DNA from 4 places in the Peribacillus sp. Hz7 genome. Region 2 is predicted to be linked to each of the others. Evidence: predicted binding sites of a transcription regulator. Region 2 holds the regulator's gene; each other region holds the start of a gene.
What was found. The regulator Rex, encoded in region 2, represses fermentation and respiration genes when NADH is low (regulators of the CRP and FNR family bind a similar motif). The targets are predictions, from matches to a motif close to TTGTGAAATATTTCACAA.

Region 1 (3,182 bases), on a different contig from region 2:
TAATGATAATCAATTGCTTTGAAGCGGCACCGGCAGGCGGACTGTAAAAAACAAAACAAGAAACGAAAAATAATAGCACTACGAGTAATTTCTTCATATCTCTTTCCCATCCTTCTAAATTGGCGAATCCTTTTATTTTATGCATCGTAAAGAATCTGGATGACAAATAGAAGCTAAAATAGGTATAAAAGCAGGATATGTTTTTAGGAAACACACTTTATGGATGATTTCATACATTGAAGTAAACAATGGGGGGTGGAGAATATGGCAAAAGCTAATATTGAGGATTATTTAGAGCAGGGGATGTATGGAAAGAAGGAAATTAATCCAGCAGAAAGACGAAAATATCTTAGTTCATTACGAGAGCGCGTTATTGTGGTGCTTACTCAAGCACAAGTGCTAGAAAAAGAAGTATACACAGAACTTCTTCCATTATTCAAACAACATCCGAAAGCGTGCGTATTTTTAAATGGTCATATGAATTATACTCATCTTATTAAATATGTGAAATTGGCAACGACTCACAATATTCGCTATAAAATTGTGTTAAATAAAGATCATAACTCTGACCTGGGGTTAGTTTTTGCAGAAGAGTTCGCCATTGATCGAGATAATATTTATATAGAAAAAAAACAGAAAAGTGTAAACATAAAGCCGGTGAAAAGGAGTTTTTGGAAACGGCTTATCCGTTTTTGCAGAAGAATAGTAAAATAAGTTGTATGTGTACATATCATCATACAAGTGAATGCCAAACCAAAGCCTCTATCGTTATGATAGAGGCTTTGGTTTTAATATAAGCTTAAGATGTTTTTTTTAAGTAAGGGACATCTTCTCTTTCTTTTTCTTCTGTTTTCTTCTTATTAGAATGGATATAAGCTCCGAAGAATAAACCGGCTACTAAAATGCCGCCTCCAACTGCGTTTCCTAAAAATACCGGTACGAAATTACTGAAGTAGTCCGTCCACGTTAAGGCTCCTGCAAAAATTGCAGCTGGAATGATAAACATATTGGCCACAACGTGTTGAAAACCGATAGCTACGAATGCGACAATTGGGAAAATCATACCCATAATTTTTCCAGCAGTATCTTCTGCACTATAAGTAATCCACACCCCTAATCCAACAAGCCAGTTACAACCAACGGCTGAGATAAAAGCCATCCAAAAACTATCTTCCACCTTAGCTGTTGCTGTATAAATCGTTTTTTCTAAGTAGACGCCTGATCCTGTTAATCCAAGTAGATGTCCGAAAAAATAGGCAACAAAAACAGCACCAATAAAGTTGGTGATGGTAATTAATGTCCAGTTGATTGTCAGTTGTTTAACTGTAACTTTCTTAGCGAGTGCGGCCATTGGAACAGCCATCATATTTCCCGTTAATAATTCACCACCAGCGATGATTGTAAGAATTAAGCCTAGCGGGAAGACTGCGCCTCCGATTAAAGCATTCAGTGTACCCCATTCATGCGGTAAATCAGCAACGACGCGAATATGGAATAAGTATCCTAATGAAATGTAAGCGCCACCTAAAAAACCTAAAATGAGAATGCTTAAAAGTGGCATTGAAACTTTCTTTACCCCTGTTTTTACGGCGATATTCGCCATTTCTTGTGGATTATTGTAACCCATCTTGTACCCCCTTGTTGTTCTTTCAAATTCAATCATTTGTAAATTTGTGAAACAAATCCCTATTGATATAGTACAATCAACTTCACCCAAATTATTATGCCATCTGTGTTACTAAAAAGCTATTATAAAATGATGTTACAGGTGATTTTTTTAAAAAAAACTATAGTTATTCCATGTGTTATATAACAATAAACCTGTACTACTATAACTAAATGTATATTATATAACAAGTGAATTTTCTTATATTTTCTCAGTCTATTTATAAATTGAAAATAAAAATTTTCCGAAAATTTTGTGATATAAGGGTTGAACTTTACTTCATGGAAGGAGTAAAATAATTAATACAGATTTTAATTAAAAGTCTAGTAAATTAAATCAACAAGGGGTCTTGGTAATGAAGGAACAAGAATTGGCAATCACGCTTAGCACAACAAAAAAGGAAAAGCCGCAAGCGGATCAACTTCAATTTGGTAAAAATTTTACTGATCATATGTTTATTATGGATTATATGCAAGGACAAGGATGGCATGATCCAAGAATCGTTCCTTATCAACCGCTCACATTAGAGCCATCGGCAATGATTTTTCACTATGGACAATCTGTTTTCGAAGGATTAAAAGCTTATTTGACAGAAGAGGAAGAAGTTCTTTTATTCCGTCCAGAAAAGAACTTTGAACGCTTAAATAGATCAAACGAACGTTTATGTATTCCAGAGATAGATGTAGAGTTCGCTTTAAAAGCATTAAAAGAGTTAATTCGTGTCGATCGTGATTGGATTCCACAAGAAGAAGGTACATCTTTATATATCCGTCCATTTATTATTGCAACAGAACCATACTTAGGTGTATCACCATCGGATCGTTATCAATTTATTATTATTATGTCACCAGTAGGTTCTTATTATAAAGAAGGAATTAAACCAGTTAAAATCGCGGTGGAAACAGACTTTGCCCGTACTGTTAGAGGTGGAACAGGTGAAGCTAAAACAGGCGGTAACTACGCTTCTAGCTTAAAAGCACAGGAAATATCTGAAAAGTCAGGGTACTCACAAGTTCTTTGGTTAGACGGTGTAGAGAAGAAATATGTTGAAGAAGTAGGTAGTATGAACGTATTCTTCAAAATCAACGGTGAAGTTGTTACACCGGCTCTTAATGGCAGCATTCTTCAAGGGATTACTCGTGCTTCAATTATTGAATTATTGCAATATTGGAATGTTCCAGTAACAGAGCGTCGTATTTCGATGCAAGAAGTTTACGATGCGTATAAAGCAGGTCAATTAGAAGAAGCGTTTGGAACAGGAACAGCTGCTGTTATTTCTCCAATTGGTGAATTTTATTGGAAAGAGGAACAAATGGTCATCAACAACGGTGAAACAGGCGAATTATCCCAAAAATTATATGATACATTAACAGGAATCCAAAACGGTAAAGTAGCAGATCCGTTAAATTGGATTACAAAATTAGAAGATTAAATTACACAATCACACTAATATACAAATACGACAAAAAACCCTTTTTTAGAAAAAGGGTTTTTTTGCATGCTATGCAAAATGAGA
Region 2 (3,182 bases):
TTTTGATCGCCTTGGGGTCTATCTAAAATCTCCATTTTCTCAAGCTGTTTTCGTCTGCTTTGTGCTCGTTTGGTGGTAGAAGCTCGTGTAATATTTCGTTGGACAAAATCACGCAGCTTTTCAATTTCTTCTTGCTGCTTTTCAAATTGCTTCATATCTCGTTCGAAATCTTCCGCTTTTCTGATTAAATAAGAGCTGTAATTGCCGTGATATTTTTTCATTGAGTGTCGTGAGATTTCATATACTTGATTAACAACTTTATCAAGGAAGTATCGGTCATGAGAAACAATGAGTACAGCACCTTGATAGCCTTGTAAATATTGTTCAAGCCAAGAAAGTGTTTCAATATCTAGATGGTTTGTCGGTTCATCCAGGATTAAAATATCTGGTTTTGTTAAAAGTAATTTACCAAGGGCCAGTCTTGTCTTTTGACCCCCGCTTAAGGTGGAGATAGGTGTAGAAGGGTCAAAGCTGCCAAATTGAAGCCCGTGCAAAACAGAGCGAATATCTGCTTCATATTGATAGCCGCCGGACTCTTTAAATTGAACTTGCAGGGCATCATATTCACTCAGTACTTTTTGATAAACGGCTTCATTAGAGAAAATATCTGGATTTGCCATCTTTTCTTCTAATTGGCGTAAGGTTTGCTCTTGTGAAATGAGATGGTTAAATACGGTTAACATTTCATCCCAGATGGATAGTTCTGATTCAAGGCCTGTATCTTGGGCCATATAGCCGATTGTGACCCCTTTTGGTTGAATAATTTCTCCACCATCATAAGACAACTGTCCAGCAATAATTTTTAATAGTGTAGATTTCCCAGCACCGTTACGACCTACTAGAGCAATCCGGTCTTTATGTTGAACTTCGAGCTTCATATTCGATAGAATGAGTTCCGCTCCGTAATATTTAGATACTTGATTAACTTGTAATAAAATCATGAATTTCACCTCAGGTAGCATTATCCCGAACAAATTGTTATAGAACGTCTATCAGTTTTCAGATATACTGTTTTTTGACTCTAGACGTTTAAGCTTTTCTTCTTAGTGTACCGTATCATTGAACTTATCGGCAATAGAATGGTTATTTCGTTTCAAAACAAGATGTTACATTATGTGGAATAATGGTGTATGATTTATAATAGGGATATTATAACGTAAGATTGTACACTTTCGAACATAGTGCAGTTTATTAAGAGTAAGATGACAGAGTCCCCATTGTTTTTAGAAGAACGAGCAAGTTGGGAATGGAAGCGTTATCAGTGATATTTTGAATGCATATCATGCTTCTATGGAATATAGGCAGAAGAATAGATTGAAAAGCGCGTGTGAAAGCGAGGGAGAATAATGAATCAAGGACAATTAAAAATACCGCAGGCTACGGCCAAAAGACTACCCTTGTATTATCGATTTTTACAAAACCTACATTCCTCTGGGAAACAAAGGGTTTCTTCAGCAGAGTTGAGTGAAGCTGTTAAGGTAGATTCAGCAACGATACGTCGTGACTTTTCGTACTTTGGCGCACTTGGAAAAAAAGGATATGGATATAATGTTAATTATTTATTATCATTTTTTAGAAAAACATTGGATCAAGATGAAGTGACGAAAGTAGCGTTAATTGGTGTAGGGAATCTAGGTACTGCTTTTTTAAATTATAATTTCTTGAAAAATAATAATACAAAAATTAGTATGGCTTTTGATGTGGATGAAAGAAAAGTCGGTACGAATATAGCCAATGTTCCGATTTATCATATGGATGAAATTGAGAGCCGTCTACAAGGAGAGCATGTTACAGCTGCAATCTTAACCATTCCAGCGCATGTGGCTCAGCCCGTTACAGATCGTTTAATTGCTGCTCAAGTAAAAGGAATTTTAAACTTTACCCCAGCACGATTAAATGTACCTTCTTCTATTAGAATTCATCATATCGACTTGGCTGTTGAATTACAGTCATTGATTTACTTCCTGAAACATTATCCAGTATTAGAAGAAGAAACCGCTGATATAGAGGATGGAATACCAATAAATAAATAAATAAATATATTCTTAAGGCTAATGAAACGATTTTTGGTTCATGCATATGAAACCGTGTACATGAGTTGAAGATGAACAGTGTCTAACATAGCCAAAGAAATAAGCAGCTGATGACAGCTGCTTATTTCTTCTTTTGAATCGATTTTATTTTTACATGTAGTAAAAGCATTCGGATACCGGAGCCGAAGTCCAATGTAGCAATAAAGATAAGGAAATAAGCAAAGAATCCCCAACCTGATGATGTGACAGTTTGGATGGCGAAAGCAGTGAATACGATACCTAAACATATATAAATAATGCTTAGTTTTAAAGGTGATTGATGTCTCATAAAAATCCTCCGATGAAAGCTTGCATATTTTGCATGAAATTTTGGATGTCTTCATAATACATTTGCAAAATGACAACGAATGTATTCATAGATACATGAGCAATAATTGGGACTAGAATTCGTTTCGTCTGTACATAAAGGAAAGCGAAGGTAAAGCCCATTGCCGAATATAATAACAAATGCTCTAGTTCCATATGTGCTAAACCAAAAATGATGGAGCTAATCAAAGCTGCAATAAAGAAATTAAATCGCTTATATAAGGAACCGAAAATAACTTTTCGGAAAATAATTTCTTCTAATATGGGACCAATAATAGAACTCACTACTATCATTAATGGAATCTTATCAATGACAGATAAAATTTCTTGCGTATTCGCTGATTGAGTTTGAATGCCAATCCACTGTTCAATTGTAATCGCGATACTTTGTGCAAAGAAAGCGAGAAAGACTCCACATATTGCCCAAAAGGTAGAAAGGGAGATGGACGCTTTATCGCGAGTGAGTGCTGATTCTTTCATATCATGTCGCATGAAAAAGAGAGTAAGCAGAAGAGCTAATAAAAAACTAAAAATGGACCAGTAAGCAAAAGCTGTTAATCTCAATTCTCCACTAGGTACTCCTAACGTTTTTCCAATGAACATAAAGAGCGGCAGTCCAATAAATCCAGAGAGCTGCATGGCAAGATACGTAATAATGACATACCAGTATTCTTTTCTCAAAAATAATTCTCCTTTAAGTGAAATCATTCATGCATAGGTACAGTGAAAATGGTATCAAAAAATATTGAATAACTCCACTTTTATAGGTGCTATTCAATCATA
Region 3 (3,182 bases), on a different contig from region 2:
CTATTCTGCCATATGTATCAATTGTTGATTGAACCATCGTTTCTACTTGTGCAGTATTCGTTACATCGACTTGAAAGAAGCTTACGTCATTACTTCCAAGGTCGGCTAATGCAGCTTGACCAGCCGCCTGGTCATAATCACAGATTACTACTTTAGCACCTTCTTCAAGAAATCTTTTGGCTGTTACTTTTCCAATCCCTTTCGCACCACCTGTAATGATGGCCACTTTCCCCGCTAACTTCACAGCCTTGCACCTCTTTTCTTAATCTTTATAAAGTGGGAGGACACTAAATCCTCCCACTCTACTTGTTTGATTATTCCATTGGCACGTTACTTAAATTTTATAAAGACTCAACGCTAGTTTTGTATTAGATTCCACTAAATCAACAAACCCTTTTTGAGCTGATTTCATTTGGTTTAAGAAATTTTCACGAAGGCTTTGTTGTTGAGTGATTCCTTTTTTAATAGAATCTTGTAATTGATCCTGGGATTGATTTAAAAGGTTAAAAGTTTCTTTCAAAGGAGTTACTGTAAATTGCTGAACACGAAGGCTCACCTCATCAAAGTGCTCATTCCATTTATCAAAAGTCTCCCCTGCTTCTTCACCGTAAAGCGTTTGAATATTTTTCTTTCCTACTACACGAAGTTCCTCAACTAATTTCTTTTGTTCTTGTTCAATTCTTGTTAAATCTTCCGTCAATTTCTCCCACACCTCTCTTTGATATCCGATTGCTTGAATTGACACATTCTCCACCTCTTTTTGCGAAGCATGAATTGTATTCAAACTATTTGTCCAGCTGTCCAGCAAAGAATCACCTAAATTACGAACATCCTTATTATTTTGATCTTTTTTGTTTACTGCCATGATAAAAACCTCCTAAAAGTAGAAATTTATTGTGATTGCAGAAATACTGCAAATTCACTTTATAAGTAAATACAACAAACATTAATTCTCCTCTTTATCATCATCGCGTTGTGATAAAGATGTAGGGAGGAACATATCCATATAGATAGTAAAAAAGCGATTTAATATGGATTGGTATTGCGTAAGCGAATCAGTGCAAGTTTGCAAATACGCCTCACCAGCCTCTGTTAATGAATAAATTCGCTTAGCTGGACCCCCTGTTGACATATCCCATTCAGATTTCACCATGTTCTCTTTTTCTAGCTTTCTTAATGTTCGATACACATTTCCTTGATCTACAGATGTAAATCCAAATCGGCTTAACTCTTGAATTAATTTGTAACCATGTAAATTCCAACCTCGAAGACTTAACAGAAGAACAGGTATCATTAAATTTTTGGGCATATTGTTCATCATACTCTCATCTTTGGCTGTCGAATCTATAGAAGTATTTTTCTTATCTGTTGTCATCTTGTATCACCCACTCAATATGTTAAATAGTCTCTATGTGTAATTTACACCTATGTGTTCCAAATGTCAATTAGTTTTGGTAAATATTTAAAAAATTACCTTTCCTTATTCTGGTTTAGTTGGTATTATAAAATTGTAATATATTTCAAACAAAACTCATGGACGGGAGAGGGCATATGAATCAGCAAAAAAACTTAAACCCATTTGAATTGTGGAAAGACCTTTTTAATCAAAGCAGTACCATTATTGATGAAAATCTGAAAGACGAATCAACTTCTAAGGTAATGGGGCAAGTCCTTGAGATGAATCTTCTATATAAGAAGATGCTAAATGAAACAACAGAACAGTATTTCGAGCAAGTTAATATTCCAACTCGCACTGATCTGTCAAATATCTCAGCCCTAATCATCAACGTGGATTCAAAAGTTGATGATTTAGAAGATTTAGTTGAAGAAACTGCCTCTAATTTAGTGAGCCAGGTAGAATTAAAGCGAGAAATGACAGATGTAAAAAATAAAATTAAAACCCTAGACACTAAACTTAATGAAATTATCAATTTATTAACAAAAGAAACTACTACTACTACTACTACTACTAATAATAAAGTAGCCAGCAAAGAAACAACTAAGGTACAGCAAGGATAACTAAGTAATCTATAAAGATCGTTTACTATCTTTATGTACATAGTAACTAAAAGGAGACTTACAAAATGACAGAGTTAACTAACAAAGTAGCTATCGTTACAGGCGGTAGCCGAGGAATTGGTGCAGCAATCGCAATGGAATTAGCAAAAAACGGAGCAAAAGTTGTTATTAACTATAACCGCAGTGCGGGATCAGCTGAGCAAGTCATCGAAAGCATTAAAAAGATTGGCGGAGAAGCCTATGCGGTTCAAGCAGATGTTTCGAATTCAGAAGAATCAGAGAATTTAATAAAAGAAACTATTAATCACTTTGGTAGATTAGATATTCTTATCAATAACGCTGGAATTACAAGAGATAGCACATTTAAGAAGCTAAGTGAGGAAGATTGGAGAACTGTTATTGATGTTAACTTAAACAGCGTTTACAATACTTCTTCTATCGCTCTTCCATATCTTTTAGAATCAGATGCAGGAAGAATCATTAACATTTCTTCCATTATTGGACAAGCTGGAGGCTTTGGACAAACAAACTATGCTGCAGCAAAAGCTGGAATTATTGGGTATACCAAATCTCTTGCTTTAGAACTTGCAAGAAGCAGTGTAACAGTAAACTCTATCTGCCCTGGATTTATCGACACAGAGATGGTTCAAGAAATTCCAGAAAATATTCGTGAAAACATTGTCGCTAAAATTCCAGCACGTCGTTTTGGACAACCGGAAGAAATTGCACGCGGAGTTGTTTTCTTATGTAAAGACGGTGGATATATTACAGGTCAACAGTTAAATATTAACGGTGGACTTTATATGTAATTGTTTGAACATGCTATAAAACTCTTCATACTACAACGAAAGGTGTGGAAAAATGAGCAATACTAGTTTAAAAGAATGGACAGAATTCGCGAATTTAACTTTAGTACCTGAGGATGTTAAAGGTCAATATGAACGCTTTACGAAAGCAACGAACGTATTGGTAAAAGAACCCGAGCCAGAAGTAGGCCAGTCACCGAAAGAAGTGATTTGGACTAGAAATAAAGCGAAGCTATATCGCTACACATCTGAACAGCCTCGAAAGCATGCTGTTCCACTTCTACTCGTTTATGCATTAATCAATAAGCCATATATTCTAGATTTAACAAAAGGCAGCAGTTTTGTTGAATACTTAGT
Region 4 (3,182 bases), on a different contig from region 2:
CAGTATTGATGTTTTTAGCAATGGCAAAGTAAATAATTATCAAGAAATTGACGAAAAACAACGAGAAAAATAGAATGTTAGCAAATATATAGGTGTACCCTTTATTCATCATTATTATATGAACCTAAATCGCAATATAGCTGGATTTTTTTATAAAACTTATGAACAATAAAAATCCCTATTCCAAAAAATCGAAATAGGGATTGTGATTATCTTAACATATCTCCAAATTAATAGACGTAAGTATACAACGCTTTAATGTGAGACATGTAACGAATGTTACTTGCTTCTTTCATCAATGTTGCTGGAAGACCCTTAAGTGGAGTGTTGTTAGCTCCGATTGTCGCAACACCATCTTTGCGTCCAAGACTTGCAAGTGTACCTGAGTTTACAGGATTAAACTTATCCATTTTTTGGCCTTCGAAGTATGCAAACAAGTTGAATCCAACAAGTTCACCCATTTGCCAAGCGTTTTGTGCAGTTGGTGCGTACGGACGACCGCCCTCTTCTGGGAAAGCAACAGCGCTGTCACCAACAACAAATACGTCGTTATGTGATTTAGATTGAAGGAATTCATTAACGGTTGCTCTTCCACGATCCACTTCAAGACCTGACTCACCAACGATTGGAAGTGCAGCTACGCCACCTGTCCAAACAAGCGTGTTAGCAACGATTGTTTGACCGTCTTTTAATGAAATCTCATTTCCTTTAACACCTGTTACAGGAAGACCTGTTAAGAATTCAACACCACGTGCTTCTAAGCTTGCCGTTGCGCGTTCGATTAAGTTATCAGGTAGAACTGGAAGAATCTTAGGACCAGCTTCTACAAGCTTGATTTTCAACTCGCTGAAGTCTACGCCATATTGTTTCGCAATTTTCGGGAAGTTATCAACGATTTCACCAACTAATTCAACACCTGTTAATCCGCCACCGCCGATTACGATAGTTGCATCCGCTTCATTTTTCGTTTTCGCATATTCACGAATGCGACCTTCGATATGGTTGTAAATTTTGTTAGCATCTGCTACAGATTTTAATACTAGGCTGTTTTCTTCAAGTCCTGGGATACCGAAGAATCCAGTTTGACTTCCTAAACCAACAACAAGAGCATCGTAAGTTAAGATAGAACCATCAGCAAGTTTTACTTCTTTTTTGTCTGCGTTGAACGATTCAACTTTAGAAATTTTAAGGTTAATATCTTTTCCTTTGAAAAGCTTTTCTAAAGGCACAGCAACAGCTTGTTCTTTAATAGTTCCACCTGCAAGACGATGTAATTCTGTGATGATTTGGTGAGTTGGGAATTGATTCACCACTGTAACTTGAGCTTCATCCTTGTTTAAATATTTACGAACAGTTAAAGCAGAAAGTACTCCGCCATAACCTGCACCTAAGATGACGATATGTTTTGACATAGTTAATCCTCCGTCCTTACGAATTAAATGTGAAACAAACTATTATTTTTGGCTATTTTTTTCTGCTGTAATTTGAAGAAAAGCGTTTGCAAAACGGAACAACTTTTGTGCTTGTGGATCTTTAAGCATTTTTAAAATACCGAATAAACCGATTACGTCCTGATTTGCATCTGCACGATCTTTTGCTTCAATAGCAGTCGCAGCAAGACCTTTTACAGAGTGTGTAACTGGTTCTACGATTTCTGTAATTGCACTAACCGTATCGCTTTTTAATACTTCATCCGTGGCAACCGCTTGAGCAAGATCGTAAGACTTCGTTAAAATGTTTACTAATTCAGTCAATTTCGGTAATTGTTCTACTAAAGTAGTCAGTGATTCTTGTACCTCAGGTTTTAATAGCTGATCTAGTACATCCAGTTGTTCTTGGCTCGCTGTCAATGCTTCAGACTTTTGTTGAGTGCTTGTTTCTGACATATCCAATTCTCCTTTACAATAAGCATATTGCTTAATTTTGCATTTTCTTAACTCATATAAGTTTAGGAAACTTTGTAAAACTTTACACAAAAAAATAAAACCTTTTAAATGTTTTTAAACGTACCAATACCAGTGACTCTTCTAATTATATCCTGCTATATAATCATTGAAAACCTTAAAAGTAGATATAAAAAATTCCTTTAACTGGATTAACAAAATTAAAAACATCCGCTAATAAACCTCCATAAACAAGAGCTGCGTTTATTAGCTAAGATTTTTTTCATAGAAAAAAATCCAACGTGCGATTCACGACAATACCTATCTTAACACAGAATGCGACGCATTAAAATGCACGACTTTCTTTTAAAATAAGTATGCGACAAATACCTACTCAATATGTGGCTACTTGGTCGTTATTCCTATATTAAACAACATGTGAATAACATCACAAACTATGCCAGCAATTAAAACGAATCCAGACAATGACAGTATAACATAATTCATACATGATGTAACCATGTGCTTTAAAATGAATCTGTTAAATAAGGTTGTTAATTTTTTACTCAACAATATTCATATTCTAGCCTTAATAACTCTAGACGTGATAAACGTAAGAAAAGACGACTCATTTTCCTTCTGAGCCGTCCTTTACTTCTTCCATTAATATGTCAAGCTTCCTGCTACAATTAGACCAACTGTAATACCGACTGCAAATAAGCTAAAACCGACAGCTGTGTTTCCTTCCTCTACCTTTTTCGCTAGATTTGTTTTCGGTGTTAAAATATATTCAATGACTAAATAAGCTACCACTTGTGTCACGATTCCAATTAAACCCCATAAAAAAGCATCCACTAAATTCACGCTGCTTCCCCACACTGTATATAGCGTAATCCCTAAACCAATGACTTTTCCCCATAGCTTTAAAGCAACCGCAAGATTCCCTTCTTTAATTAATTGCCATTCTGAAAACTTCGTCGTCAGCGCAAATGCGATTAATCCAAGTACAATTAAAACAAATCCTGTCCCCACATAAGCTAAAAAATTTAAAAAGCTATCCGAAGATATAAAATCCATCTCTATTTTTCCTCCTCTGTATCTAAGCCGATTGGCAAGAAATATGATTCATTATCTGTAATCTGTCTCCCAGCACGAATGCCAATAGAACTGGCCTGACCATTTATATAGAAGCAACCGTACATATAGTGTACTTGCTTCTCTCCTTGTTCTGTTTGCACAACTGTTTTAGGAAGCTCGATAAACTGTTGATAAACCGGCACTGAATCTTTATATGTTTTA

Region 1: the regulator Rex is predicted to act here: its motif matches at 1,672-1,689, upstream of ACE199_RS21060 (formate/nitrite transporter family protein).
Region 3: the regulator Rex is predicted to act here: its motif matches at 1,509-1,526, upstream of ACE199_RS18280 (polyhydroxyalkanoic acid synthase subunit PhaR).
Region 4: the regulator Rex is predicted to act here: its motif matches at 1,959-1,976, upstream of ACE199_RS09815 (helical membrane plugin domain-containing protein).

Annotation. Positions count from the first base shown of each region.
Region 1 is NZ_JBHHJV010000027.1:34,371-37,552, forward strand. Features, by position in the region: gene ACE199_RS21050 (L,D-transpeptidase family protein) at 1-97, opposite strand, end outside; gene ACE199_RS21055 (YueI family protein) at 265-714, shown strand; gene ACE199_RS21060 (formate/nitrite transporter family protein) at 800-1,627, opposite strand; gene ACE199_RS21065 (branched-chain amino acid aminotransferase) at 2,022-3,098, shown strand.
Region 2 is NZ_JBHHJV010000020.1:4,803-7,984, forward strand. Features, by position in the region: gene ACE199_RS19250 (ABC-F family ATP-binding cassette domain-containing protein) at 1-941, opposite strand, end outside; gene ACE199_RS19255 (redox-sensing transcriptional repressor Rex) at 1,347-2,033, shown strand; gene ACE199_RS19260 (YdiK family protein) at 2,155-2,361, opposite strand; gene ACE199_RS19265 (CPBP family intramembrane glutamic endopeptidase) at 2,358-3,080, opposite strand.
Region 3 is NZ_JBHHJV010000017.1:53,418-56,599, forward strand. Features, by position in the region: gene fabG (3-oxoacyl-ACP reductase FabG) at 1-244, opposite strand, end outside; gene ACE199_RS18270 (hypothetical protein) at 335-865, opposite strand; gene phaQ (poly-beta-hydroxybutyrate-responsive repressor) at 947-1,375, opposite strand; gene ACE199_RS18280 (polyhydroxyalkanoic acid synthase subunit PhaR) at 1,552-2,019, shown strand; gene ACE199_RS18285 (3-oxoacyl-ACP reductase) at 2,085-2,828, shown strand; gene phaC (class III poly(R)-hydroxyalkanoic acid synthase subunit PhaC) at 2,881-3,182, shown strand, end outside.
Region 4 is NZ_JBHHJV010000005.1:190,680-193,861, reverse strand. Features, by position in the region: gene ACE199_RS09820 (NAD(P)/FAD-dependent oxidoreductase) at 231-1,412, opposite strand; gene ACE199_RS09815 (helical membrane plugin domain-containing protein) at 1,455-1,886, opposite strand; gene ACE199_RS09810 (DUF350 domain-containing protein) at 2,547-2,960, opposite strand; gene ACE199_RS09805 (glutathionylspermidine synthase family protein) at 2,963-3,182, opposite strand, start outside.